DNA from 3 places in the Leptolyngbya sp. FACHB-1624 genome. Region 1 is predicted to be linked to each of the others. Evidence: riboswitches for the same ligand, from Rfam matches in the RefSeq annotation. Region 1 holds a riboswitch; each other region holds the start of a gene.

Region 1 (10,060 bases):
AGCCGAAGAGATTTTGTATTGGTTATTTCTGGATTCAGAATTGCGTCGGCAGGGGAAGACTGTGCCGGATTTGTGGGAAGCACAGCAGGCGCAGGCGTAGGTGTTTTCGGGAATTGGGGAGATTTTGAAAATTTAGTTGAGAATTAGGGCTGATTTGGGTGTAGCCTTTCTCGGATTTGATGGATGATCGGATGGTTGCCGTGCTGTTCCTCTAAGTGGTTGAGCAGTGAGATTAGGTCTATAGTGAGCGGAACTCCGAGTTTTAGGTGGTCTAAAATCGATTTCTGAGCGAAAACAGTTTGCGGAGTTCCTTCTAGGGCGAGGGTTCCTCGATCGAGCACAATCACCCAATCTGCCCAGCGATAAACCCACTCTAGATCATGCGTTGCCATCAGAATGGTTGTGCCATTGGCATGAATGGTTTCTAAAGTCTGCGCGAGCATTCGAGTGTGGAGTGGATCTAGATAAGCTGTTGGCTCATCTAGTAGCAATAGCTCAGGCTTGAGAACCATGACATCTGCTAGGGAAACTCGCTTTTTCTGCCCTAGGCTCAAGTGATGAATCGGATGATGAGCGAGTTCAGTTAAACCAAATTCGGCTAGAGATTTCGCGATCGCAGGTTCGATCTCTGATTCTGTCCAGCCTAAGTTACACAATCCATATGAAATATCTTCTGCAACGGTTGATGCGATCAACTGCTGTTCGGGGTTTTGAAAGACTAAGCCTACTTTTTGCCGAAGTTCGATCAGCGATCGGCGATCGTAACTCAACGTCTGACCTTTCCAAGCAATCGTGCCGCGTTGTGGCTTGTATAAACCATTTGCCAGGAGAAACAATGTGGTTTTACCACAGCCATTTTGCCCAATCAAAGCCGTTCGTTTTGCGATCGGAATCTCTACCGTCAAGCCCTGAATCACAGGGTTTTTGGTTCCGGGATACGTATATTCGACTTGATCAAAGGCTAACGACATAGGCTGATAAGAAGCAATATGAGACATCCTAAACTAGCTTCGATCGCATAGCGTCGAGAAGGGCGATAGGTTCGTGGCGAATAGACTCGAAATTCCCCATTAAACCCTCTTGCTGCAGTGGATAAAACGAATTGTTGATAGTTCTCCATTGTTTTACGAAAAAGCTGACTGATCAGCAGACTCAAGCTATAAAACCAGCGTCGGACACTGCGATAACCATTGCGTGAATGTTGAGCAATCCAAAGTTCACGAGCAGTTGAGAGCAAAATAAAAATGAATCGGTACATCAGCATCAGCAGTTCTGTGAGTACCTCTGGACATCTGATTTGTTTGAGAACTTGTAATATTTCTGTAAATGGGGTTGTGAATAAGACGAAATATAAGCACGAGACTGTCGAAAGTGTCCGAGTCAAGATGACGACAGCTTGTAAAATCCCTTGCTGGCTCAAATAAAAGTAAGTCGATCCAAGTGAGAAACCCAAAACTGCATCGCTTGCCGAGCGATCCGCAATCCCCAGGATCAAGGCTGGAATACTGATCAGCCAAAACCCGATCGCAAGACTGAGCAACCGTAAATAGATACGACAAGGAATTTGAGCATAGATGACAATCCAAATTCCTAGCCAGATTGCGATCGCGATCTGAATGATTGGAGTTGCAATCAGAGCAATCAACAGTACGATCGTTGCAAATAGTAATTTATGTTGCGGTGGTAGTTGTCGTAATCGATTGCGATGGGAAAGCGTATCCAGCCAAAGGTGCATGGTTTTATTTACCTTGCGATCGCCCTTTATACAGCCCGATAACATATCCAAGTACACCTGCACCCAATGCTGCTTGCGATGCAAAGAGTAAACTTGCAACTTCTGTACTCGCAGGCTCAAACATGGGCTTAAACCAGGGTTCATAAGTCGGATGGCTCTCTTCGATCAGTTGTTGTGCCTGTCCATCTGCTCCATTAAACTCTGCTCGCACAAACACCAAAGGAGCCACAGTGAGGAGAATGACTGCGATCGCAAGGAACCAATTCTGTCGCGTCGATGATTGTCTCATGTCTTCATTAAGTTTAAGGTTTCCAATTCAGTCCGATTGTAGGTCTGTAGCCAATTCCAGACTAAGACCGTGAGTAAGCCCTCGCTAATGGCTAAGGGAATTTGAGTCAGCGCAAAAATTCCAGCAAACTTTAGAAATGCAGCCCATACTCCACCCGTTGCCGCCGGAAACGCCAATGCCAACTGGATCGAAGTTGTGACATAGGTTAAAAGATTCGCGAATGCTGAAGCTAGGAAAATTGCAGCTTTTTGATTCCCAGTTCTCAGCACTAAATGATAAATACCGTATGCGACGAAAGGTCCCACGATCGCCATTGAAAACAAATTGGCTCCGAGCGTTGTCAAGCCTCCATGCGCTAACAAAACGGCTTGAAACAGCAGCACCAATCCCCCTAAAACGGTCATTACCGCAGGTCCAAATAAAATTGCGCCGAGTCCAGTTCCCGTGGGATGCGAGCAGCTTCCTGTCACGGAAGGAAGCTTTAACGCAGATAAGACAAATGTGAATGCGCCAGCTAATGCTAAGAGCAGTTTCAATTCAGGATTTTGGCGTGTAATCCGCGTCAGCGATCGCAGTCCAAACGCAAAGAACGGCAGCGAGATCGCCCACCAAAACGCTGCCCACTGAACGGGCAAAAAACCCTCTGCAATGTGCATTGCCTGGGCTGGAGTTGCTGATCCCAATACTAAATACAAACTCAGCCCTGCCATTGCAGCAAGGCTCATCCATTTCCGAGTCCTCATTCTGTACCTCGCAGAACTAACAACCGTAAAGCTGGTGGGCATTCTGGCTTAGCGAAATCTCGCTTTACAGTTGCGGGACAGCGGCAGCTTTGCACTACACTTTCCCCAATCCAACTTTATTTAAGGTGTGACTCACTGTATCACTATTAGTCGAGTTTTTTGGTAGAGTTTTGTCGAGATGTAGAAATCTTTTAATCTATGACTCCAGAGGTAGACCGTCCTGTAACTGGGCTGATAATGTACAAGCACAGGAGTTGCCAGTCGCCTTATGTTAGAGCCATCTACCTTAAAATCGCCGCTGAAGCCCAATCGGTTACCTGTCTTTTTTGCATCCTCATCTTTATTCCCTGATCTTCCAACGTTCCAGCAAGCAAGTAGAACGCTCACGTTCGATCAAGCACGACTGACAACAGACTTACAACCCCCTTCGGGCAACACGCAAGTGACTAGTGCGATCGCTCAATTGCCCCCTGATTTCTCGAATTCCCTAAACCGAGAAATTGTCACTAGCGGTTTAACCGCTTCCCGCAGTGATCAAACAGATTCGGTTCAATCTGCTCAAGATATCGTTGTCTCCATCAGCAGGTTGGTCAAAGAGATCTCAGGCACAGTTCCATTCGCAAATGGCACAATCGATGTCGATCTTTCAACTTCAGCAGGAGCAGTCCAAGGCTCGATCGAGTTTGGTAATGGGGCACTTATATCTAATTTAACAACGCCTTTTGGAAGTTATTTTTCATCGATCGACTTCAAATCCTCTGATCAATATCCATTCAATTTCAACGGCACTCCAGGCATTGTCAATCTAGACGATGGCTTAGTCATCCTGGATTTCCAGCCTCAAACCCAAGATGACGAAATCGCAATTCCAATCAATGCACTCAGCGGCAATGTCACCTTCAACGATGGACAAGCGATTCTGAATATTCCAACTCCTTTTGGAGCATTTGCAACAAATTTTGATCTATCAGCATTAGTCAAACCTAGCACCCTGCAAGTTTCAGGAACTGTGACTGTGCAAGATGGAACGCCTCCGATCGAGATGACGGGCGATTTCGGCATCATTCAGACCACGCTTGACGTTCCAAAATTAGTTCAAAACGCTGGCTCAATCTTTGCAACCGTAGAAGGCATGATTCAGATGACGAATGATGCGATCGTCTACGATTTCAAGACCTCCATTTCGTAAGGCATTGAATTTAGCAAATTCTATCAATAGAAAACGAGGAATGTTGTTTGTAGCTCTATTCGCTAAATTCTTAAAGAGAGATTAAAAACAGCGTAAATGATTATGGTGAATTTGAAAAAAACGATAGGAGTCTTCCTCGTGAGCGTTTCCCTCTTAATCGGAGGTGCTGCACTTACAAGTTGTGGCAGTGGACAATCTGAGACTGAGGCAAAAGAAGAGTCATCCAAGGAGCAAGAAGCCTCAAATCAATCTGAAGATGGCGATGAAAAGCGCCAAGAAGACAAAGCTAAGGATAATGATAGCGATGATGAGAAAGATGGCGAGAAATCCAACGCTCGCAACAACAACGATCGAGAGAATGATCAAGAAGATCGCAAAGAGAGCAAAGATAAAGACGACGGTTAATCTATTGCTCACATGAATACAATAGTAGGAGTATAGAGCAATCAGTGATGATGCACGAACCCCTACTATTTTGCTTGGGTACAGTTGTCTGGATACAAATTGGATCGCATTCTCCTCAACCGTTGCTTATGAATCCGCATCCATTCCTAAGCGCTTCTGAATTTGCTTGATCGCTTTGTACATCTCAGACAAGTGGCTATAGACAGCAGACGATCGTAGAAAAATTCGATGATCGACCGCAGGATAACCCGATACTGTTTGTCCTGCCGCCACGCTGGCATGAACTCCAGTTTTTGCAGAGGCAACCGAACCATCGCCCATCCGGCTCTCATTGCCCACACCGACCTGTCCTGCCAAAATCACGCGATTGCCCAGTACAGATCCCCCGGCAATCCCAACTTGAGCGGCAAATGCACAAGCCTCTCCAGTTTTGACTCCATGCCCAACCTGCACACAGTTATCAATCTTTGTATTACGCCCAATTCGAGTCTCACCGACAGAAGGGCGATCGATCGAAGAATTGCACCCTACTTCAACGCCATCTTCGAGCACGGTACAGCCTGATTGCTCCATTTTCAGCCAGCCTTCACGAGTCGGCACAAAGCCAAAGCCTTCTGAGCCAATCACTGCCCCTGCATGAATCACACAGTCTGCACCGATTTGAGCGCGTTCGTGAATCACACAATTGGCATGGAGAACTGTACGATCGCCAATTATCACGTCTGGGTAAATGACAACACCCGGATGAATAACAACATCATTGCCAATTGTCACGTTGGCTTCAATCACAACATGCGCGCCAATCGCAACGTTTTGACCAATCTGAGCAGACGGATCAATGATTGCAGACGGATGAATTGTTGCGGCAGGTTTGTAAGGTTGGTAGAAAAGCGCGATCGCTTGAGCAAACGCATAGCGCGGATTGCCTACAATGATCCAAGCTAAACCGCGTTCTTTCGCGATCACTAGTAATTCCTCATTTGCAGGCAAAATCACCGCAGCAGCTTGGGTTTCGCGAAGCTGCTTTGCAAATTTCAGGCTTTCAGAATAGGTCAGCGTATTCGGCTTACTATCAAGTACTGCGGAAACTCCTGAAATTTCTAGATCAGGTGTTTCGCTACTACTCTTCACGGATTGCCCTAACTTTTCTACCAGATCCTTAAACAGCATTTACTCCTCCACTCGGTTTAAAAAAGCAGCACATTCGACATGAGCCGTCTGCGGGAAAAAGTCCGCAGGCTGAACTCGTATCAGTTGATAGGCATCATCTGCACATAACAATTTCAGATCTCGTGCTAATGTCGCAGCATTACAACTGACGTAAACAATTTGCTTAGGTTTCTGTTGTCGAAGCGTCTCCAAGACAGTTGCATTACATCCTTTACGAGGTGGATCGAGCATGACTAAATCCGGATGAATCTCAAGCGATTGTAAAACTTTTTCAACCGCTCCCACTTCAAATCTGACGTTCTCGATTCCATTCAAACTTGCGTTCTGTTGAGCTTGTTCAATCGCTTCCGGTTGAATTTCTAATCCGATCGCAGTTTTGACACGTTGTGCGATCGGTAAAGTCATTGTTCCAATTCCACAATAAGCATCAACAAATGTTTCGTCACCTTGTAAGTTTAACTGTTCCAAAACAATGTTTAACAAAGCTTCAGTCTGCTCAGTATGGACTTGAAAGAAAGTATCGGGTCGAATGTGGAACGTCAGATTTGCGAATCGTTCTGAGAGAAAAGGCTGACCTGCGATGCAATGTGTCTCTGAACCAAAAATGGCATTCGTGCGATCGCGCTGCACATTCAGCGAAACACCGACTAAATTCTCATAGCGTTGCAGCCATTCCTGAGCCTGAGCTTCTAAGTTCGGCAAGTCTGGATCAGCTGTAATCAACGTCAGCAAGATTTCACCTGTGCGCTGCCCAATTCTTAAGGCTAAATGCCGCAATTGACCGCGATGATATTTCTCATCATAGATTCGCCATCCCTGCTGCTGAATGTCCTGTTTGACTTCAGCCAGTAAAGGATTCAATCGCTCATCCTGAATCGGGCACTGATTCAGATTTACAATCTGATGCGTGCCTTTTTGATAGTATCCCGCTTGAACTTGTCGCGTGTTGGAACTTCCGAGCGGATAAGTCGATTTGTTGCGATAGTGCAGAGGTTCGCTCACATTCAGAACGGGATCAACTGCAATGTCACGAAATCCGCCAATTCGCTCTAATGCCTGAACGACCTGATTCCGTTTCGCCTCTCGTTGATAGTCATAATCGACATGCTGCCACTGACAGCCGCCACACTTGTCAGCAACAATACATCCGGGTCGAATCCGATGGGGCGAAGCTTCGAGGAGTTTGTATAACTTCGCATGAGCAAGATTCGGCTTGACGTGCATCAATCGGACTAAAGCGCGATCGCCGGTGACCGTATCGGGCACAAAGACGACCCGTGAGCCTGCGCGACCTACTCCATCACCGCGATCGCTCAAATCGGTAATCGTGACCTCCAGCAATTCACCTTGCCGCCATTCCGTAGTGTTATCGCTGAATGATGTGTCTAATTGTGTGGGCACAGTAATGTCTCGCTAATATTCTCTTAAGTGTCGCTTCTCTTTCTGTCCTATGACTGATTTCACAACCGTTCTTCAATTTATCAGCGATTTTGAACAATCTCACCCTGATGCCTCGACTTACGAGATTACAAATCGTTTACGCGGCTATACGAAGCCGAGCTATACGACGAAAGTCTGGACGGTTGTGACAGGGTTTGAGCAAGCATTTATTGAAGGTAAACTCAATCAAGATGTGATCTTAGCAGGTGCAACTATAGATTTTGGACATTTCATTGCGTCTTTGTCGGATCAAATCAATCAGCCAGGGCTGCAATGGTCAGATTTGACGCGCTGGACAGGAGATCATACCTCTTGGGCGGGTGATATTGGGTCTTCGATCGAGACGTATCGCGCCACTCCAGAAAAGTTCAAAGGCTTAGGGGATGCGCTCGATCGGTTTGCTTCAGAGTCAGATTATGCGGCAGATGTTGCTGCTTGGGTGGTTGGCGCAATGCTCAATGGAAATTCCAAGATGCTTTTATCTGAAGCGATGCAGAAATATCATGCTCAGCCTTATTCGGAGCATGTAAGAACATTCATTCAGCGCAGATTTAATGGCATCCTAGATGGTCAGAGAATTACGAATCCTGCCAAGATTGAAGCTGAAATTCGCAGTGCTACGTTTGCGTATTTAGAATTGTCTCAGAATGCAAGTTTTCTCAAGAAATTGATGAAATCGTTTACACAAAAACTACGATCGACAAATTTAGAACGCGATTTACTCAGCGCAGATTTGCTACAAGGTTCGCTGCACTTTATGGCTCACCTCATCCGCAACGCTGATCTAGCACCTTTGAAGTTCAAACCTTATCAGCAACCTCAAGCTCCTTGGCTCGGAGTGGTGAACTATGAAGTGACGATCGACAATCCGAAGTAAGTTACTCTCTAACCCCACTAGCCCCAACTGTAGAGGTGCTAGAGGTGCGTTCATACAGGTTCCATCCGACCGCGACACTCTGTCATTAAATCCAGGCTCGTTCATATTGCACGGGATAGAATTTTTCCTGACCTAGTTCTTTTGCTGCTTGAAGTGCCCAATAGGGATTCCGCAAGAATTCCCGCCCTATCAAGACAACATCTGCTTGACCTGCACGGATAATATAATCTGCTAGTTCAGCAGAGGTGATCAATCCCACTGCACCCGTTTGAATTTTGGCTTCTCGACGAATTCGTTCAGCAAAGGGCACTTGGTAGCCCGGAGATAGAGGGATTTTCACGCCAGGGATCGTTCCACCCGAAGAACAGTCAATCACATCAACGCCAAGAGATTTGATCTTATCGCTCAGAGAAATGCTTTGTTCAATGTCCCATCCTTGCTCTGCCCAATCGGTTGCTGAGATGCGAACCCAGAGCGAATCGCGTTCTGGTACAATCTCCCGCACTGCTCGAACGACCTCTTGGAGAAATCGAGTGCGATTTTCAAAGCTGCCACCATACTCATCTTGTCGTTGATTCACCAAAGGCGAGAGAAATTGATGCAGTAAATACCCATGTGCTGCGTGAATTTCAATGACTCGAAATCCAGCTTCTACTGATCGACGCGCGGCTTGAGCAAATGCCTCAGTCGTTTGCTGAATTTCTTCGACAGTCAAGGCTTCTGGTGTTGGATGCTTGGGACTAAATGCAACGGCACTACTCGATACAATCGGTCGCCATCCTCCCTGAGACTCGTCGATCGCATGTCCCCCTTCACTCGGTTTTGCAGTACTTGCTTTTCTGCCTGCATGGGCGAGTTGAATGCCTGCAACCGCACCACAGTTATGAATACTCGTGACAATTTTTGCTAAAGCTTCAATCTGATCATCTGACCAAATTCCTAAATCTTCGGGGCTAATGCGTCCCTGGGGTTCGATCGCGGCTGCTTCAGTAAACACTAATCCTGCTCCACCAACAGCACGACTTGTTAAATGAACCCAGTGCCAATGATTGGCATATCCATCAATGCTGGAGTATTGGCACATGGGGGAGACGACAATGCGATTGCGGAGAGTAACATCTCGAAGGGTAAGGGGTTCAAACAAATGCGACATTGAGATATTCCTAACGATCAACGCTGATCAAATCTTAGAAAATTTCCACGATCGTAGTGATCTAAGATTCTCAAAGTTCCCGAAAATGGGGAATTTAGGGGGCGGAGTTCTGTCCCTTTACAAATTGATTGGCTATGAGTTCTGTCTTTTCTTCAGGTATTGCCGAATCGAACTGACTACGCTTCTCAAGATTTCTTCTGGAGATGTCGAATTGCTTGACCGACTCGTAATTTTTAGTCCTGCGATCGACATCTCCCACCGCTGCACCTCGCAGCAGAACGCTCGATGGTCAGACATTGAGTGCAAACCGACTTAAGGAGCCGGATTGGGATATTGCGTGTAAACTTCCTCAATGTCTTTGAGAATGTCTGGAGTTAGATCAACCTTGATGCTATCGATATTTTCTCGAAGTTGGTCTAGGGTTGTTGCACCGATAATAGTACTGCTCACAAACCAACGACTCCGAACAAATGCTAACGCTAATGCTGTCGGACTAAGATTGTGACGTTTTGCAACCTCAGCATAAGCCGCAACCGCTTCCTTGACTCTAGGTTTAAGATAACGCTGTCCAAACTGCTCAAATAGGGTAATTCGAGTCGTTCCAGGATCGCCTTGTAAATACTTTCCAGACAAAAATCCAAATGCTAAAGGACTATAAGCTAGTAAACTCACATTCTCGCGGTACGAAGCTTCTGCCAATGCAGAATCAAAGACCCGATTCAATAAGTTGTAAGCATTTTGAATCGACACCACTTTCGGTAATCCTAATTGTTGAGCAAGAGAGCTAAACGTTGTAATGCCCCAAGGGGTTTCATTGCTCAGTCCCAAGTAGCGAATTTTTCCAGCCTTGATCAGATCTGCAAATACTTCCAACTGTTCAGCAATGGGAACTGTTTCCCGCTCTTGCTTGGGATCAAAAATGGTTTGTCCAAATTGTGGCACATAGCGATCGGGCCAATGAATTTGGTACAGATCGACATAATCAGTTTGGAGCCGCTTGAGGCTATCGTCGATCGCTTGTTTTACACTATCGCGATCGACTTTGTTCACCCCCTCACG
Region 2 (10,060 bases), 1.7 Mb from region 1:
AGGAAACATCGACGCCTGCCGTGCGATGCTCTAGCCCATACAAAGTCGCATTGGGTAGAGCATCGACAATTTGACGTGCGATCGGCACACTCGCCTGACCTAAAACGATGACTGCAATTAAGGTTGCCATTTGCTCGGAATCACAATCATAGAGAAATAAGGAACTTCTGCCGGATCAAGCTCACTAATCGGAACAATCCGCTGTTGAGAAGTTGTTGCTCGCTCGATGTACTTTGCTCGATCGTACAATCCCAACTCTTTTAGGACAGTTACAACTTTTGTAAAATGCCGCCCCAGCTTGATAATCGCGGCTGCATCTGCGACTGCTAGGCTTTTTTTCAATTCTTCAGCCGACATAATTGCCGAGACAACCATAAACACATCATTTCGATAAGTCAAAGGTGTCCCTAACATCGCTGGACTTGCCATAACACAGGACACGCCTGGAATGACTTCGGTAGGAAACCGATCCGACAACCGACTGTACAAATACATGAATGAGCCATAGAAGAATGGATCCCCTTCACACAAAACGACAACATCGCGCCCTTGCTGAAGATGTTCTGCGAGGGTTTCTGCTGCTTTATCGTAGTAGGGTTGTGCAGATTCTTCGAGCTTAAATGGGAAGTACATGGGAACTTCGATTTGTTCCGGGTGTAAGTACTCTGCCACAATCGATCGCGCTAATTTCAAAGCACTATCTGACAGCGGATATGCTACAACTTGCGCCGATCGCAACACGCGAAACGCTTTCATTGTAAGCAGTTCTGGATCTCCAGGACCAATTCCAATTCCATAAAGCCGACCCGTCATAAGTTATATCTCCTCTTGTTTTGCTAAAGCATTGACTGCCGCTGCTGCGATCGCGCTTCCCCCTCGTCGCCCATGCAAGGTAATAAACGGCACACCTCGACTGTTGGCTGCAAGTTCGGCTTTCGATTCTGCCGCTCCAACAAAACCAACGGGAAAGCCTAAAATCAACGCAGGTTTTGGTGCACCTTCATCGAGCAATTCCAGCAATCTAAATAATGCAGTCGGCGCATTCCCGATCGCAATCACGGCTCCTTTCATGTCCCAAAGATCTAAAGCAGCAGCCGATCGCGTATTGTTCAGCTTCTGAGCGAGTTCTGGAACAGTTGGGTCATTGAGGGTACAAATCACAGGATTATCGACTGGCAAACGTTTTCGAGTCACCCCATTTGCCACCATTTGAGCATCGCAGTAAATTGCGGCTCCATTGGCTAACGCCTGACGACCTGCTTGAACCGCATCTGGAGAAGCCTCAATATCATTCGCGAGATCAGTCATTCCACAAGCATGAATTAATCGCACTGTGACATGAGCTAAATCCGCAGGCAACCGTTCGAGATTCGCTTCAGACCGAATAATGGCAAATGATTTACGGTAAATATCCTCACCGTTGCGAATGTAATCAATCATATCGAGCATTGATAAGTTGAGCGATCGTAGAGAGGTCTGACACAGGCTGTTCTGTCAGCAGTTCCTCTCCAGCAAAAAGATAGTAAGCTTCGGACTGTTCCATCCTAGTTCCAAGCAAGGTGATATCAGCAGGACTCGGTTGAGCACAACCTTTTGGACAGCCTGTAATGTGAATATTAATGGGATGCTTTAAGGACTGAGTCAAAGCATGAGCATCAGCTTGCGTATGTGTCTCAGCAGAAGCACATCCAGGCTTGCCAGCACAGGCAACGATCGAGGATTGAATCGGGTCAATTGAGAAACCAGATAGCTCTTGCAATACGGTAGATGGATCGGCAATATTTGGCAGAATGATCGATTGCCACGGTGTTAGTCGAATTTCGCCTGAACCGTAGGTTTTAGCAAGTTCGATGAGGTGTTGAAATTGCGCGATCGAGAGTTGCCCCAAAGGTAATGCAATCCCGATATAAAACAATCCAGCTTGCTTTTGAGGATGAACTCCGATAAGGGAAACAATCCCAGACTTTAAAGAAATTGCAGTGCTGAAGGTTTCAAATCCTGCACGATCGAGAATTCCTTGAACCCCCCAATCTTTCAACATATCTCTCATCCTTGGCTTTTTCGGACGCTGAGATTGTTGGACATAGCTCAAATAAACTTTGGCTAAAGTTGCGATCGCAGAAACACACTCCGTCGCATCAATCACGACTCCAGTTTCATACAGTTGTTTATCTGCTGCAAAAGCTAACTGAAGCTGATTCGATGATATCGCTGAAAGTTGAATCTCATTGTATCGATGTTGCCAGGGCTGTGCAGCGCGAGTTCCGATACTCACTTGCCCACCGCCATCAATCCCAATACTAAATTTTGGGGGCAGACCTGCTAGTTCTGGCGTAGATTGAATGTAAGTATCAATGTCTTGAACGAGCGATCGCGTATCGATTAATTCGCTTGGATCAATTCCTGCGGTTGGGCTTGCCATCACATTGCGCAGATGATCCACCTGAGCATTTTTTGCCGCAAGCCCAATATTTTTCAAGATTTCAAAGATTTCTGGAGCCGATGAAACCGCTCGAAATTGAAGATTCGCACGATTCGTCACTTGAATCGTCGAAGTCTTCCAGCGATCGGTAATTTCAGCGATCGCACTTGCCTGCGCTACAGTCAAAATCCCGCCTGGAACTCGAATTCGCATCAAGATTCCATCTTGGGCAGGCGTTTCATAAAATAGCCCTGGACAGGGGTTTGCACTCACTAACTCACTCATATGCTCCTTCTCCGTGGTTCGCAGAGAATTGAATGAAGACTGACTTGGAATTGGCATTCTGACTCGATTTGATCATCATCACAGCTGCGCCACAGTACCGGATTTGCACCGGATTTTCCCAATCCAAGCCAATGAAGCATATCACACTCGATTGCGCAAGATTTCGATTCTCAAACTTCTCTAAATCTTTCTCAACGCGAAATCATCCATTGAGCTTCAATTTTTGGCATGGATGACTGAGAGCATGAATGAGCGTGACAGGGGCGGTAATGTTTTAGATCTATAGACGAACGATGGTGCTGCGATCGCGTTATGTCCAAATGCATCTCAGCAGCGTTCGGTTTCGGCTTCAGTTGCCCTAAATGTCTTTTTAATGCTCAAATTCATCTACGCCCATGTTCGCCGCATCATCGAAATGCTGACACTGACAGAGCATTCTGTTTCTAATCATACACACAACGCCCACAACAACACCCAACTTGCTGTTGTGAGCACAATCAAGGCTTGCGCGATTTTTTCCTCTGCACCACTGCCATACGGTTTCGACTACACCGTCTTCCATTCTCGACAGTGGCGCATCAGTCGCGCACAAACGATAACGATAAGGTAATTCCAGACAGCTTGTTGAGAAAATAACTCAGATTTAGGAAGCCCAAACTGATATTCAAAGAAGCTAAAGGATTAGACTCCTCTAAAGCCCAGATCCATTTCGATGCCCATTTGCTCGGCTTGCTGCATTGTTCGATCGCACTTTGTCCGTCGGCAGATCTGACGAATACCAATTTGACTGAAGAATAGTCCGAGCAGAATGATAGCACCAATTTCGGTGAGCTTGCGCGTGACCGCACTTGAAGCACCGAAAATCAAAATAACCATCCAGAGGTACAGTTGCCCTGGGACTTTTTGATGCGATCTCGTTCCCTTTCTGAAGTTCATCACAATTTGATTCAAGAAGTAAGATGGTGCTTTGGTGATCATGTCTCTTCACTGATGAAGCCTTTCCAAGTACGAGAAGAAACAGCCCCGTTACTTCACTTCACTAGATGCAAATTGTGTAACACGACCCGACTTAACTGCCACAACCACATCATAGGTTGCACAGTAAGCAAATGTAGTATTGTTGGCTTTGTTGTAGAGATTGACCACCATACCTGCACCACCAGGTTGCACGGAGACTGGCTCTAAATCGCCAAAGAAGTAGCGTCGTAACTCATCACCACCCCCAAACTGTCCCTTATGCTGGACAATTTTAGCGATCTTTTGCGACGGGGTTAAGCCTGTACTATCTTTCATTTCTTGAGCTGCTGATGCCTGCATGAGGTGAGGATTGATGGCTTTGAGTGGAGCATCCCAAATTGTGACCATGCCAACTCAAGCAGCCGTGGTGAAAGTTGTGGTGAGTAAAGAAGTAAGTTTCATGAAGTTCATTCCTGAGGAGTTCAGTTAATTCCAGAATGCAGGTCTTCGTTGAGAGGAGCTTAAACCGAAACTAAACCTTCTGTGAAGTTAACCGTGTAGAAAACTTATGCCAAACTCAGCATTTTCTCAGAAAACTATGCTGATGCGCCTAAGATCAGTTTCTCAGTCAATTCTCAGCGGTTGATCAGAACGCATTCAGGCTAGTTTGTCATGCTTGTTGTTATCAAACACTTACTAGCTTCAGGAGAGTGATGATGAAACGCTTCTTATTGACAGCATTCTCGCTCATGCTGGTCTCCACGACTTCAACTGTTCCCGCAAGTGCTCAGCCTCGCATCAACCAAGAGATCGCGAGCAACAATCTAGGCACGACTCAAACCACCGTCAGATTATCTCCAGCTGATCTTGCACATTTTGCTTATCGCGGCTATTTCAAGTCTCAGAGCATCAATGGCTATGGCAGCTTAATTCAAGATCATAATACTGGCAAAGTTAGCGCTAAAGACATTGTGCAAGCCGCAGTGAATACTCATCATCTGCCAGCTTCTACTTTGGACGATCGCGGTTATCTCAATGCCGTAGACAATCAGTTGCGCGACCTTAACCTGCATTGAGTGCCCCTGAAGAAGCCGAAACGATTTGGCTTCTTCGTTGAGTTCCAGCTAGTCTACAATGAGTTGATAATTCTAGACGTTGATAATTCTAGACTGAGTTTGAACGCTATCCGCGTCAAAGTAGGTGATCTCCATGCGTCGCTTGAGTAGATTTTCAAGAACAAGGTTCAGACTGAGATGGAATCACCTCGATACCAACTCACTCCATTTTCGGCTGTTTTTCTGTATCGTGATCTTTTCTGCGATCGCTGCTGTGAGTTTCGTTTTTCTCAGTCGTCGAGATGTGCAAAACTTTCTGTCGATGAGTTCGTTTGATGCAGCAACCACTGCAAAATTTCTCACGCTCGCTGCTCAGTTAACGACCTTAAGCTTAATTTTTATTGGCGTGCTGATGTTGATCATGCTCGGATTAGTTTGGCGATTGCTTTCAGCATTACGACATTTCCATCAATGGACAACTTCTTCAACTAATCGACTAGATCCCTATCCGCTCAATTTATACCCTGCACCGACCGAAATCAAAGGATTAGCGCAACGTTGGAATGAGATCGTTACTCAACTAGCAACGGTTAAAGATCAACAGCGACAATTTACGAATGCGGTCGCTCATGAACTGCGATCGCCATTGAGTTTAATTTACGGCTATCTCCAGCGGAGTCAAAAACAAAATCAAACATTGACAGACACGCAAAAAGAAACACTTGCGATGGCAATTACAGAAGCAGAGCGAATGACGCTCATCTTAAAAGACTTGATTGATCTTGCGCGTATAGAAAGTATTAATATTGCAATTCATGAAGAAGTCGTTATCTTAAACAATTTTGTTCACGATGTCGTCAATATGACCGAACAGTTTGAGTCTTGTAATATTGAAACCAAATTATCCACAACGCCAATCCGAGTCCAAACAAATCGCGACTATTTAATGCAAATTCTAGATCACCTCATTAGCAATGCAATTAAACATTCCAATTTAGATATTCCAATCATCATTACACTCCACCAAGAAAGCAACACAGCGATTATTCAAGTGCGCGATCGCGGAAGCGGTATTTCCCCATCTCAACAAGCCTTTGTATTTGAGCCATTTTACCGAACTGATCCGTCGCGGGCACGAACAACTGGTGGGACTGGCTTAGGATTGACGATCGCAAAAACATTAGCAGAACGGATGGGCGGCAATATTACTGTCGAATCTCAACCCGGTGAAGGCAGTACGTTCACATTAACACTTCCAGCAGTAGGAACCCGATCATGAGTGCTCATATTCTATTAGTTGAGGATGAAGTTAAACTTGCTCGTTTTATCGAACTAGAACTGGTTAGTGAGGGCTATACGGTTAGTGTCGCGCATGATGGCATGTCAGGCTTGATGCTTGCTCGCGAGGCGACGCTCGATCTGGCGATTCTCGATTGGATGCTTCCAGGATTGTCTGGTTTAGAACTCTGTCGGCGATTGCGATCGACCGGAAGTAAAGTTCCAGTCATTCTGTTAACAGCACGCGATGAGGTAAGCGATCGGGTTGCGGGTCTGGATGCAGGAGCCGATGATTACATGGTGAAACCGTTTAGCATTGAGGAACTGCTCGCAAGAGTCCGTGCTCATTTGCGTCGAGTGCAAGACGGTGATGAAGAGATTTTACAGTTCAATACCTTACGCCTGAATCGGAAGACTCGCGAGGTATATCGCGGCACTCGATCGATTTCTCTTACTGCAAAGGAATTCGATTTACTAGAGTATCTTTTGCGGCATCCGCGTCAGGTGTTTACTCGTGATCAGATTCTTGAGCATGTTTGGGGATATAACTTCATCGGCGATTCTAATATTATTGAAGTTTACATTCGCTATTTACGTCTGAAATTAGAAGAAGAACAAGAGCCGAGACTCCTTCATACTGTTCGGGGAGTTGGCTATACGCTACGCGATTGATTCAAGCAGCATTTCCATCGGGATGGGTTAAAGCGGAGCATTGCGATGCTGTCTCACCCAAGTTGAAAGGCTAATCGAACAGTGTCCTTTCAGGGCTAAAATTTCTCTACTGGGATGTTACGAGCAGCCATGCTGCTGCTGCTGAATGATCAAGTTATGGACAATCCTCGATCGTACACTAACGTTGGCAAAGGCTACACAATGCGAGAACTCAGAGTTTTTCAAAAAAACTGAGTTCTAAGAATTTTGGTTGCATCCCTGAATTCAGTCACATTGCATAGATGATGCAGTTCTAATAGAAAGGTTAATTTTTGCTGAAAGAACAGCAATCTCCATCAAAAGAACTTTAGGATACTTTATCAGAAGTTGAAGGACGCCCATTTCTTGCAGACTTGATCAAACTAATTGCATCGTAATGTACATCGCTCCTTGAGGAGTATCGGAAGCAATGATGACGATTCCTTCGAGACCGGAGCAGCGAACCTTAGCAATTCTATCCTCCCTGAGTTATCGAACGGGCGAACTCAGCTCCTATTTGTATGAAGTGGCGCAAGGAGTTAGCGAACTGATTGGGTTAGACTGGTCGGTTGTGACCTATTGCCAAGGGGATAGCGAGCGGATTCTGGCAAGTACGATCGAGCTAGGGGAAGCAGCAAATCAGGTGTATTCGCTGCATGGTAGCTTGACTGGTACAGTTGTAAAAACGGGCGCTCCGTTAGTCGTCGAGAATGCAAGTACCTGTAAGGATTATGGTCAGGCACCAGAAGGCTATCAGGCTTATTTAGGCGTGCCTTTACGAACCTCAAGCGGTGACGTGATTGGGACAATTTGCTCTTTCCAACGGCAGCCCCGTTGCTTTACAGAAAACGAAGTGAAGCTAGCAGAACTGTTTGCTGAACGAGCTGCAACGGCGATCGATAACTATCAGCTTTACCAACAGCAGCAACAATTCAACGAAATGTTAGAAGCGGAGGTCATGAAACGCACAATCGAACTCCGCGCCGCCCAATCAGAGTTATTGACTGCTAACCTTGAATTAGAACAACGAGTTGAGCAGCGCACAGCAGAACTCAAACAAGCAGAAGCAAAGTTTCGAGCAATCGTTGAGAATGCAAATGATATTATCTTTGCAATCACGCCGGACAATGTATTTTCCTATGTTTCTCCTAATGTTGCTGATGTGCTAGGATTTCAGCCTTCGGAAATGGAAGGAAACTTGATCACATCGTTCATCCATCCTGATGATATTCAAGCTTGTCTTGGCGAGATCGAACAATTGCTTTCAACCGGACAGAAACAATCGGGAACAGAATATCGTGCTCCTCATAAACAAGGTGGCTGGCGTTGGCTCACTGCAAATATCGGATTGACTCAAGATACAAACGGACAACCGCTGATTGTAGGCGTAACCCGTGATATTAGCGATCGTAAACAAGCCGAGAAAGCATTAGAACGGCTCGCAGAAATTGGTGAGCTAGCCGCGATGATTGTGCATGAAGTCCGAAACCCGCTGACGACAATTTCAATGGGACTAAATACGTTCAAAAGGCTGAATTTGACAGAGCGGTTTCAGGAATATCTTGCGCTTGCATTAGATGAAGCCGAACGTTTACAGCGATTATTGAACCAAATTTTGCTGTATTCTAAACCGCAAACTTTACAACGATCGCAGTTAGCTTTGGATCAATTGATCACCGAAACACTTGATACTCTCAAGACCATTCCTGCTGCGTCGGAGAAATACCTAAAGGTGGACATCGCATCCGCACCCATTCAAGTTTTAGCGGATCAAGATAAGCTGAAACAGGTGTTCATTAACTTAATCATCAATGCCTATGAAGCCAGCAATACCGGAGAGACAGTAACGGTTAAGCTCTATACGCTTAGAAATCATCAAGCTTGCATTCACATTCAAAATCAGGGTCAACCGATTCCTACAGAGAGTCTGCCCAACTTAACGAAACCTTTCTTCACGACAAAAACGGCGGGTACCGGGTTAGGACTCGCGATTGTCAAACGGATCATCGAAGCTCATGAAGGTGAATTGAGTATCGAATCCTCTGCGACAACAGGAACGATCGTTCAAGTATTGCTGCCTCTAACACCATAAATCCTCAAGATGAGAATTCGCTGAGAATGACCTGAAAACTTTCTCTGTGAAATATCAGCATTTTGTTATGGACTGTTTAAGCGCTCATCATTTCGCTGCTCAACCTAACCATCATAATCAGGGGTGTATTCATCCAGAAAGCTTTAATCATGAAAGTAAACCATTGGATTTCACTCAGTCTAGCTTCTTTCATCTTTGTTGGGTGCGTTGGAACGATGGCTAAGAATCAGGCAACGGAACCGGAACTTCCAGCAAAACCAGAATTAGCAACTCAGGCGAAAACTCCAGCATCAACCATTGTAAAATCAGGCAGTTTTCAGTCTGGAGAACATCCAACCCAGGGAAAAGCTCAAATTGTTACTCAGAATGGCAAATCTTTCCTAGAACTAGATCAAGGGTTTAAAACCTCCAGTTTGGGACCTGATTTAGTTGTTGTTTTACATCGTTCCAACAATGTACTGAGATCCGCAAAACCACCTTCCTATCCCTTGAAAGAGGGAGAATATGTCGTTCTCGCACCTTTACAAAAGTTTAATGGTGCTCAAAGCTATGCGATTCCAGCCAATGTTGACCTAAAAAGCTTTCAGTCCACTGTAATTTGGTGTCGTAAGTTTAATGCAACTTTTGGGACTGCTCCATTAAGTTAATTCGGAGAATTGTAGTGTCACTTGACCTTCAAGTGGCTCTAGTTGCAGGGAGTAGCCAGGGCATGAGACAGGAAATGGTAATGCCAGACTGAATATGCTCAATCTGGCAAAGTCAGAAGTGCTACAACAGCATTAGTGACAAAGCGCCCGTAATCGAACGACTCAAGCCTCTGCAGTGACAGCGCGATCGCCACTTGATTCTGTCTCCATGGCAGTTAATAGGGAGATTAAGGACTGCAAGTGCCTTTCCGTAGTATGTTCCCGCAGCACTTTTTCATGTCCGCGTTGTGCTAAAGCCGCAGCTTCTTGGGGATTGTTGAGCAAAGACACGATCGCTGCTCTTAAACTTGCTGCATCGCCGACTGGCACACCTCTCACCACACCTTCATCTCTCAAAGCTGTGTTACGACCCGGCGTACTGGTGAGAACCACAGGCTTACAGCATGCCATTGCCTCTAAGACAACCGTTGATCCAGCAGAATAGGTATGATTCACGACGGGAACCACCACAATGTCAGCATCGCGGTACAACTGGCGCAATTCCGCAAAATCATAATATCGCGCTTCCATGTTTGCCGGAATGACTTTCGGAAACCCCCCCGATCCTGCTGCTTTTGCCGCACAGGAAGCAGCA
Region 3 (10,060 bases), 930 kb from region 1:
ACCATCATTACTGTTCTTCAATTTACATTTTGAGTTAATCTCGCTTCCGGTGAGGTGCACGCCCAAATAGATGCGTCAAACTTGCGAATCGATCGCGAATCTCGTCATTCAACATCTCTGATCGATAGCGCCAACCCCAATTCCCCTCTGCCTGACCCGGAACATTCATTCTGGTATTCGCTCCCAACCCCATTAAATCTTGCATTGGGATGATCGACAGAACTGCAACCGAACTCATGGCGACTCGAATCAAATCCCAATGAATTCCCTGCTGTCCGATACAGCCCATATAGTTCCAAAGATTGCCCCGCTCATAGTCTGAAAGCTGCTCATACCAGCCGATCGTTGTATCGTTATCGTGCGTACCTGTATACACGACACAATTACGAGGATAGTTAAATGGCAGATAAGGATTGCCCGGATCAGACCCAAAAGCAAAGTGAAGAATCTTCATGCCTGGAAACTCATACTTATCCCGTAATGCTTCTACTTCCGGTGTAATCACACCTAAATCTTCTGCCAAGATCGGTAGCTTTCCTAACTTCGTATTGAGCATCTGAAAGAACTGATCTCCTGGCGCTTCGATCCAGTTCCCATTCATCGCTGTCTCTTCACCTTGCGGAACTGCCCAATAAGCCTCAAGCCCACGAAAATGATCAATCCGAATCCAGTCCACCAGATCTAACATGGCTTCAAATCGCTGCACCCACCACTTGAAATCTGTCGATTCCAGATAGTTCCAGTCATAGATGGGATTACCCCAAAGCTGTCCTGTTGCACTAAAATAATCTGGCGGTACACCTGCCATCAGTTCAGGATGTCCGGTCTCAGGATCAAGCCGAAAGTTCTCTGAGTTTGCCCAAACATCCGCACTATCATGTGCAACATAAATGGGGATGTCTCCAATAATTTGCACACCATTTTCGTTGGCATGTTCTTTCAGCGCCACCCACTGTTTGAAAAACTCGTATTGAAGAAATTTCTGGTAGTAAATTTCTTCTTGCAGTCGGATTCGAGCAGCTTCGATCGCATCCGGTTTCGACTGCATCAATTCGGGTTCCCACTCATACCAACTCTTGCCGCCGTTCTCATGCTTCAGTGCCATGAACAACGCATAGTCTTCTAACCAGAAGGCTTTTCTCGTACAAAAATCGGCAAAATCGCGCTGTTCATCACGCTGATGTTTAAAGGCATCGCAAGCCTTTCGCCATAACGGAGCCTTGAACGCATAGACGCGATCGAAATCCACACAATCGATCCAAAATCCATCAGCATTCGCAAAATCCGATTCTTCTAGCAAGCCGCGATCGCGCAACGCCTCTAAACTAATCAACAACGGATTGCCTGCCATTGATGAATAAGATGCATAGGGAGAATTTCCATATCCCGTAGGACCTAATGGCAACACTTGCCAATATTGCTGTCCACTCTGCACAAGAAACTCAATAAATCGATGAGCTTCGGCTCCTAGTTCTCCGATTCCAAATCGACCGGGAAAGCAGGTAGGATGCAGCAAAACGCCACTTGATCGCATTAAAGGCATAGTAATCTAGCAGGAAAAGGCTGTGAGAACTGTAACATGAGGCGGAGAGGACAAAATCCACCGCAAGAAGAATCAAGATTAATTCGGAAATCGTAATTTTTTATGGCTCATCGCAATCCTGCTCCCACCGTTGACATTATCATCGAACTCATTGATCGCCCCCATCGCCCGATCGTGCTGATCGAACGCCTCAATCCCCCACATGGATGGGCAATTCCCGGCGGTTTCATCGATTACGGAAATTCGGCTGAGAAAACCGCACATCTTGAAGCCGAAGAAGAAACTGGACTGCACATTGAACTCATTGATTTACTGGGAGTTTATTCTGATCCCGATCGAGATGCGCGCCAACATACGATGAGCATTGCGTACATTGCCACTGCCAAGGGCGAACCCAAAGCAGGTGATGATGCCAAAAATGTGCGGATTGTCGAGATTTGGGAGATCCCTGAGAATTTATGTTTTGATCACGATCGCATTTTGCACGATTATTTACAGTACAGAAATTATGGAATGCGCCCAAGATTATGAAAAAAGTAATTCGGACTGATGCGGCTCCGGCTCCGGTTGGTCCTTACAATCAAGCGATCGTGGCTCAAGGTTTAGTCTTTGTCGCAGGTCAAATCTCACTCGATCCGCAGACGGGTGAAATTGTCGGTGCTGGCGATGTTGCGGCTCAAACCGAACGAGCCATGACCAGTTTGAAAGCCATCTTAGAAGCGGCTGGTTCGTCGCTCGATGATGTTGTCAAAACGATGGTCTGCTTGAAAGACATGAACGATTTTGCGGCAATGAATGCGGTCTATGCCAAATATTTTGATGAAGCAACTGCACCCGCAAGAGTTTGTGTGGAAGTCGCTCGCTTACCAAAAGATGTTTTGGTTGAGATCGACTGTGTTGCAACACTGAAAGATTAGGAGAACTGCGATCGCTCTTGAACCTGATTCACAAGCGAGAGCGATCGCATCGAAGCGCGATGGCTGGAAGGTTCGCATCACAAGGTAAATGCTTGTTCTGGAACGGGTATGGGCTTTTGTCGATTTGAATATTGGAAATTAGTTATGTGAGATTCAATACTCTACTAGATGAGCAGTCTTGACGTTTTTTGCAAGTTTCAATTTCTCCAACAGTCGAATCGTCAACCATATCACATCCACTTCCCACCAGCGCTTGCCAAACTGCGCCGAAGCTTGATAAGCATGATGATTGTTGTGCCATCCTTCTCCGAAAGTCAGCAATGCTGCCCACCAGCAATTCGTCGATCGATCATTGACCGCATAGTTCCGATAGCCAAAAGTATGACATGCACTATTGACAAAGCACGTACTGTGAAAGCCAACAAACAATCGCGCAAAAATTCCCCAAACTACGAAGGGCATTCCACCGAGACCATAAAGCAAAACAGCTAATGCAATCTGTAAAGCAATGTAGTGCTTGTGGCAAAACTGATAAAACGAATCATGAGCAATATCTTGAGTGAATCGATGCAGTTCTGAATGAGATGGAACCTCGTGCATCAGCCAACTGATATGACTCCACCAAAATCCCTGAGTCGAATCATGTGGATCACCAGTCCGATCGGCAAACAAATGGTGCATTCGATGATAGCCGACCCAACCCTTCACGGCTCCTTGACCTGCCAATGTGCCACACAAGATAAAGAAGTATTCTAACCATTTGACCGTTTTGAAACTGCGATGCGTTGCTAAGCGGTGGAATCCTAAAGAGATTCCTAGCCCGATCGTCAGCCAATGCAAGAATAGAGCAACTCCAACGGCTGACCAACTAAAATAAGCGGGAGACAGTGCAAGTAAGGCTCCTAAATGCAAGAAAACAACAACAGTAATTACAGTCCAACGAGGACGTGGAGAAATTAAACAGACATCGGTCATGAATTTTGCTCAAACGGTTTGGATAAAATCAGCGTGATCACTCAGCACGATTGCGCTCTGTGGCTTCTAGTTGAAACTCACTCCAACGGTGCTGCACTTGTTTATAGCAATCAGCAGGAGAGATTTTTAGGTTTTGCAGTAGACTGACCTGAACTTCGCGATCCCGTCTCGCCAGAAGCACGATCGCTTGAGTTGGGTCATACGTCGCGATTGCCTCGTGAATCGCAACCCCAGCTTGGCTATCAACTTCAAGCATTCGCAAATATAGCTCGACTTGTGCCTGCGCGACGAACTCCTGCTCAAAGACTACAGAATCAATACTCCAATTCATTGAAGCATTGATCCGATTCGTAATCTTGCAGGTTACTAGTCCTCGCCCTAGTCTCAAATAGCCATTCCAGCTAGTGAACCCTATCTGCAAAAAATTCTGCTGAATAACCAGATCTTGCCAGTGATCAAAATGCGATCGCAAATCATAATGTTGAAACCTCATCAACTTCCCCTGAACTGCAAAATAGGGAAGCAAATCCGTTTTAAGAAACTAAGAACCATCATCATCCGTACCTCGCAGATGAAACACAACAGACATACCTCTTAAAGAGGCGCTATGCATCGGCGGGCATCCTGACTCAAAGAACACAGTTCTTATCACAGTTGCGGGACAGCGTCGGGTTTGCACCGAACTTTCCCCCTTGCGTCTAATGGCTGATTCCCATCAGAACCGATACTCATCTAGAGAGTAGCACGATCAAGCAAAATTAGACTCATCTTTGCCGCACTTCACCCACTCAAACTGGATTGAAAATGAGCCAATCATCTAAATCGTTTACTAAAGTAGTCTCTGAAGGCTCTCACATTTTGCACAGATCCACATATCGGTTACATTCCATGTTGTTGACGAGAATACCAAATCGCTAGTTAGCCGTCCTATTGTTCGCTGATCTAAAAAGCCGCGATTCCTCGGAACCGTTGCCTCTGAGCGATCATGTCTCGTAAAACTCTAACGCTATGCCCGATAAAGATGAGACTCGTTCAGAAATTAAACTATCAAGTTGACCATTAAAACGAAACACACGATCGCTCATCCACGCGCAATACAGATTCTTGCTGAAATGCCTGTTTATAAGCGGCTCGGATCTGATCAATCTTCTTGCTACTCTCAACATTCATCGGATACAGCAGCGTCAGAAGTTGAGAGTTTTCTGCCACAACCTTACCCTGCGAATTCCGATATTGCCCCTTCGCGGCTACCCTTGTCAGCCCTTCAGGAAATAACGGAGTCACAACGCGATCGACAAATTGCTGAAATTCAACCTGAGTCACTTCTGAGCGATCGGGTTTCGCGAATCCAAAAAATAACTCTGTTCGCATAAAAGCCTTGCCGTGCGGTTGCAACTGGCAAGATTGATCCACAGATTCATCAACCTTTGCGAAAACCAGCAGCGGCACAATCAGCCCGACTGCCACTCCTAAAATTAAGTGGAATCTAGATTTCATCACATCAACCTCAACTCTCTCTTCTCTCACGTTGAAGTGGAATTCTTCATGCAATCCCTAGATTTTGTAAAACCTCAAAAAATCGATAGCTTGAATCGATCTCTGAGTGGGAATACTGAGACAAACCGATGGCAAACGGATAATAGGGAGCATGTGGCGCAAGCTAGATAATATCGTTCTAAATATCAGAACCTACGCCGATCTGAGTCCTGACCTCAGCATTCGACGACAGATCAATCAGGCAATGCGAACTCGCCCCACTCGCACATCCGAGGATTGGTATCGCTCATTTTGGCAACCGCTTTCAATTTCTCAAGATCTGGCAATTTTCGTTTATCAGCAAATGGAAGCGTATTCCGGGTTGCAATTCGCAAAAATTACTCCAAGCGATCGCTTAACCGAGGATCTTCAACTGCCTTTGGTCTGCTGGTTCGATTGGGAATGTACCTTATGTGATGACTTTCACGATCGCTTTGGCATTGAAATTCGCGATCGTTTGGATATTGGTATGCTGCATACCGTCCGAGATCTTGTTATATTTCTGAATCAGCAACTTTTATCGGTCAATTGCTGATGCCTGATTCATATCCGCGCAATCTCGTGGGTTACGGACAAAATCCACCCCATCCCCAATGGAAAGATCAAGCCAGAATCGCAGTTCAATTTGTCATCAACTACGAAGAAGGCGGCGAGAACTGCGTCCTCCACGGTGATCCCGCCTCGGAAGCATTCTTGTCAGAAATTGTTGGCGCGGCTCCCTTCCAGGGAATGCGCCACATGAATATGGAATCTTGTTACGAATACGGCAGCCGTGCCGGATTTTGGCGGTTATATCGCATGTTTACATCACGCAGAATTCCAGTCACCGTCTATGGTATCGCTATGGCATTAGAGCGAAATCCCGAAGCCGTTGCTGCGATGAAAGCCGCAGATTGGGAGATTGCCAGTCATGGGTACCGCTGGATTGAATACAAAGACTTTTCAGAAGAAGCTGAACGAGAGCATCTCAAATTAGCGATCGACATTCACACCCGTGTCACAGGCAGTCGCCCACTTGGTTGGTACACCGGGCGCAGCAGCGAGCATACCGACAAACTTGTGATCGAGGAAGGCGGTTTTCTCTACAGTTCTGACAGCTATGCCGATGATCTCCCGTACTGGGTCAATACCGACCAAAAGCCGCATCTGATCATTCCGTATACCTTAGACAACAATGATATGCGGTTCGCCACGTCTCAAGGATTCAACTCTGGCGATCAGTTTTTTGCCTATCTTCGCGATGCATTCGATGTCCTCTACGCAGAAGGCGAAACTGCACCGAAAATGATGAGTGTTGGCTTACACTGTCGCTTGGTTGGACGACCTGGACGAGCCGCTGCACTGATGCGATTTTTGGACTATGTGCAGCAGCACGATCGCGTTTGGCTCTGTCGTCGAATTGATATTGCTCGACACTGGCACGAACATCACCAACCGAAATAACCCAGAACGCGGATGCCTTCCCGTTCAAAATTGATTACTGTGTTACTATCGAAATCAAAGCGTAATCATAATGAGTCCGTTTAAGGAGCTAATGGAATGACACAAGCGATTGACCAGATGCAGTTGGACAATCCACAAGAATGGGATTTATCTGATTTATATCAAAACTTCAGCGATCCAAATTTCTCTCAAGATTTAGAGTCGTTGCAGCAACAAGCCAGCGAGTTTAGGGATGCACATCGCGGCAAGGTGAAAGATTTGAGCGCCGATCAATTAGCAGAGTGTTTTAAAACATTAGAAGCGATCGCTGAAAAATCCGGCTATCTCTATGCGTTTCCTTCGCTCATCTTCTCCGCTGACACCCGCAATACTGAAGCCAAGCAATTCCTAGATAAAGTTATGGAAGCGCTCACAGGTGTTGAAAACCAGCTTCTTTTCTTTGATCTCGAATTGCAGAAATTAGATGCTGCCCAATTTGAAACCTTACAAAAAGCGTCTACCCTAGCAACCTATCAGCATTATCTCAATCGCATTGCAAAGTATCGCCCCCATACACTCTCTGAAGAAGTTGAGCAGACTCGGAACCAAGATAGCTTGACAGGACGACAAGCCTTTATCCAACTGAGATCCGTTCACCTTGGCGAACAAGAATACGAACCTGTAACGACTCCCGATGAGCGCATCGTCAGCACCGAATCAGAACTGAGTGCATTGCTCTATCACCCCGACGCAGAAATCCGAACAGCAGGCTATCAATCTGTTCGGAAAGTTATGAAACAGCACAATTCGCTGTATGCCTACATTCTGAATTCTGTGGCGCAGGATCATAAGATCGAAAACCAGATGCGCAGCTATGACTCTACTTTGCAGAAGCAACTGCTAGCAGATGAAGTTTCTGAACCTGTATTTCGAGCAATTATGCAGGGTACAGGCGATCGCTTTGATCTTTTCCAGCGCTACTACACCCTAAAAGGTCAAGCTCTAGGACAAAAAATCCGCACAGCCGATCTTTATGCTCCCTGGGGAACTGAAGCAACCCCACCTGTCACCTATAAAACAGGAGTCGAAACGCTACTTTCTGCATTAGATCAGTTTGATCCGAACTATGCCCGTCGAGCAGAAGAATTCTTCGTGAAAAACTGGGTCGATGCAAAAGTCCGCCCTGGCAAACGTGGTGGTGCATTCTGTTCCTACACCTACGGCAAACATAGCTATCTATTGATGTCATACACCGATGACTACAATTCGTTGTTCACCCTAGCACACGAAATGGGTCATGGATTGCACTTTGCTTGGATTGACGATCGACAAACCTACTTCAACAGCAATCCTCCAATGGTGCTAGCTGAAATCGCATCAACATTCAATGAATTGCTGTTGCTAGACTATCTGCTGAAACAAGCTAAAGACGATAAGGCTTTGACGAAATCATTGATCACACGACAACTTGAAGATCAGTTAAATCTATTATTCCGACAAAGCACAATTAGCCGCCTGGAGCTAGCTGTTCATGAACGTGCCGCTCAAAGCAGTTTTGATCACTCCTTTGTCAACGAAGAATGGATGAAATTGTATCAAACTCTTTGTGGTGATGCAGTTGAAGTTCTGCCTGAACATCAATACGATTGGGCAAGAATCGGACATATCTACTTCAAGCCCTTCTACTGCTATCAGTACACAGCATCAAACATTGTGAGTCTTGCTTGTTATCAGAAGTATCTCGAAGTTGGGAAAGACTTTATTCCTGGGTATTTAGAGCTACTTGCCGCAGGTGGCAGCCTAGACCAAGTGACTGCACTGCGTCAGTATGTTGGCGTTGACATTGAAGATCCCGCAACAATCCGTGGAGCTTTAACCTATGTTGAGAAGCTACTAGATCAGTTGCAAGCTAGCCTGTAAATGACTTAAACAAAGAAGCTCCAGTGAACTGTAATTCACTGGAGCTTCTCAGAATTTATCCAGCTCTGTCAACTGCTACTTATGCCGAATATTGTTATATAATTCCGCATACTCTTTAGCTGATTCCGTCCAAGAATAGTCATACTTCATTCCCTGAATCGCCAACTGATTAAAGACCTGCCGATTCTGTCCCCAAAGATCAAAAGCTCGTCCCATCGCGGACTCTAAGGCATAGTTATCCTTGTCATAGAATACAAATCCGTTTCTCTCTTCAGGCGGGTGGTTTTGATCATAATCATGATCAAATACTGTATTGATCAACCCTCCCACACCTCGAACGATCGGGACAGTTCCATACTTCAAACTGATCACTTGTGTCAGACCACAAGGCTCAAAGTTACTCGGCACGACGATCATATCTGCGCCCGCATAGATTAAATGGGATAGCTCCTCATTGAATCCAAGCTCAATATGACAATCGGGATTATTATTCAGAAACTCTTTCTCATGTCTAAACCATTTGTCGATCGACGACTCCGTTGCCGATCCTAATAAAACATACTGTGCTCCTCTTTCTAAGGCATAGTAAATCGAATGATGCACCAAATGCACCCCTTTTTGATCATCTAATCGTCCAATGAAACAGACGATCGGCTTATCTGAATCTTCTAACAACAATCGCTCTCGCAATGCCTTCTTGTTATAAGCCTTTTGATCAAATGTTTCCGCTGAGTAATGATAAGGCAAATATCGATCGTTCTCAGGATTCCAGAAGCCATAATCCAATCCATTCAAAATTCCAGAGAACTTATCTTGATGGACTTCTAAAGTATGTCCTAATCCATAGCTCACATCTGTATGTCGAGCTTCCCAGGCATGATGAGGTGAGACAGTTGTTACTGCATTTGCATAAACAATTCCACCTTTCATAAAATTGATCGAAAACGGATTAAAGTTATCTCTCAATTTGTCATAGCTGAAATAGTATTCAGGTCGTCTCAACTGCACTGCTTCGAGAACTTGCGTCCCCGCAAATCCTTGATGCTTAAAGTTATGAATCGTATAGCAAACTCGCTGATTTGCCATTCCGTGATACTTATAAATCTCGAATAGCATCACCGGAACCAAGCCCGTTTGCCAATCATGACAATGAATTACATCGGGTCGCTTATTACTTTGAAGCAAAAACTCTAATGCCGCTTTGCTAAAGAATGCAAACCGCATGTTGTCATCATCGCAACCGTAATAGACTCCTCGATCGAAGTAAAAATCTTCCGAATGCGGCTCAATAAAGAAACAAACCCGACCATGCACCCAGCCGCAATACACCGAACAATGAACCCACCCATTAAACCAGGGGACATATAAATCTCGATATGCATCGTGCAGCCCCCAGATATGGTCGTACCGCATGCAGTCATACTTAGGCAGAATCAACTCTACACAATGCCCTTGATTCTCCAATTCCCGGCTCAGACCATAAACCACGTCCCCCAAACCGCCCGCCTTAATCACTGGCGCACACTCGGAGGCAATTTGCACAATATACATTTCTATCCCCCTAGTTAACAAAAATTCATTTTTTGATGTCTTTATTCAATACGTAACCTTGATTTTTTGCAAGTCGCCTCAAAACTTAAACCTCTTTTGAGAACGTCTGATCTAAGATCTGACCCTACAGACTCAAGGATCTCCCCATGGCAACCACGCTGACGACCTCTAGTTTCCCACCGATCTGCGGTTCGGA

Evidence for each region. A riboswitch is a leader RNA that binds a small molecule or an ion and turns the genes downstream of it on or off. The one in region 1 is predicted to bind cobalamin.
Region 2: it holds a riboswitch for cobalamin, as region 1 does, so the genes downstream of both, cobG (precorrin-3B synthase) here and ACMUEV_RS05250 (energy-coupling factor ABC transporter permease) in region 1, are expected to answer to the same signal.
Region 3: it holds a riboswitch for cobalamin, as region 1 does, so the genes downstream of both, ACMUEV_RS00990 (hypothetical protein) here and ACMUEV_RS05250 (energy-coupling factor ABC transporter permease) in region 1, are expected to answer to the same signal.

What each region holds. Positions count from the first base shown of each region.
Region 1 covers NZ_CP180258.1:1,154,007-1,164,066, reverse strand. The annotation lists gene ACMUEV_RS05270 (hypothetical protein) at 1-100, shown strand, start outside; gene ACMUEV_RS05265 (energy-coupling factor ABC transporter ATP-binding protein) at 144-971, opposite strand; gene cbiQ (cobalt ECF transporter T component CbiQ) at 962-1,735, opposite strand; gene ACMUEV_RS05255 (energy-coupling factor ABC transporter substrate-binding protein) at 1,740-2,024, opposite strand; gene ACMUEV_RS05250 (energy-coupling factor ABC transporter permease) at 2,021-2,767, opposite strand; adenosylcobalamin (AdoCbl) riboswitch at 2,756-2,895, opposite strand; gene ACMUEV_RS05245 (hypothetical protein) at 3,036-3,956, shown strand; gene ACMUEV_RS05240 (hypothetical protein) at 4,095-4,361, shown strand; gene lpxD (UDP-3-O-(3-hydroxymyristoyl)glucosamine N-acyltransferase) at 4,488-5,531, opposite strand; gene rlmD (23S rRNA (uracil(1939)-C(5))-methyltransferase RlmD) at 5,532-6,932, opposite strand; gene ACMUEV_RS05225 (hypothetical protein) at 6,982-7,848, shown strand; gene namA (NADPH dehydrogenase NamA) at 7,934-9,001, opposite strand; gene ACMUEV_RS05215 (NADP(H)-dependent aldo-keto reductase) at 9,314-10,060, opposite strand, start outside.
Region 2 covers NZ_CP180258.1:6,001,945-6,012,004, reverse strand. The annotation lists gene cobJ (precorrin-3B C(17)-methyltransferase) at 1-130, opposite strand, end outside; gene ACMUEV_RS28595 (precorrin-2 C(20)-methyltransferase) at 118-813, opposite strand; gene ACMUEV_RS28590 (precorrin-8X methylmutase) at 817-1,440, opposite strand; gene cobG (precorrin-3B synthase) at 1,433-2,707, opposite strand; cobalamin riboswitch at 2,738-2,868, opposite strand; gene ACMUEV_RS28580 (hypothetical protein) at 3,389-3,685, opposite strand; gene ACMUEV_RS28575 (hypothetical protein) at 3,734-4,072, opposite strand; gene ACMUEV_RS28570 (hypothetical protein) at 4,378-4,740, shown strand; gene ACMUEV_RS28565 (HAMP domain-containing sensor histidine kinase) at 4,994-5,998, shown strand; gene ACMUEV_RS28560 (response regulator transcription factor) at 5,995-6,669, shown strand; gene ACMUEV_RS28555 (GAF domain-containing sensor histidine kinase) at 7,118-8,779, shown strand; gene ACMUEV_RS28550 (DM13 domain-containing protein) at 8,995-9,426, shown strand; gene ACMUEV_RS28545 (glycosyltransferase family 4 protein) at 9,589-10,060, opposite strand, start outside.
Region 3 covers NZ_CP180258.1:222,675-232,734, reverse strand. The annotation lists gene malQ (4-alpha-glucanotransferase) at 35-1,543, opposite strand; gene ACMUEV_RS01005 (NUDIX domain-containing protein) at 1,646-2,074, shown strand; gene ACMUEV_RS01000 (RidA family protein) at 2,071-2,460, shown strand; gene ACMUEV_RS00995 (acyl-CoA desaturase) at 2,614-3,435, opposite strand; gene ACMUEV_RS00990 (hypothetical protein) at 3,473-3,928, opposite strand; cobalamin riboswitch at 4,032-4,176, opposite strand; gene ACMUEV_RS00985 (DUF3574 domain-containing protein) at 4,495-4,932, opposite strand; gene ACMUEV_RS00980 (hypothetical protein) at 5,084-5,506, shown strand; gene puuE (allantoinase PuuE) at 5,506-6,414, shown strand; gene ACMUEV_RS00970 (M3 family oligoendopeptidase) at 6,511-8,313, shown strand; gene glgA (glycogen synthase GlgA) at 8,389-9,864, opposite strand; gene ACMUEV_RS00960 (glycosyl hydrolase family 57) at 10,011-10,060, shown strand, end outside.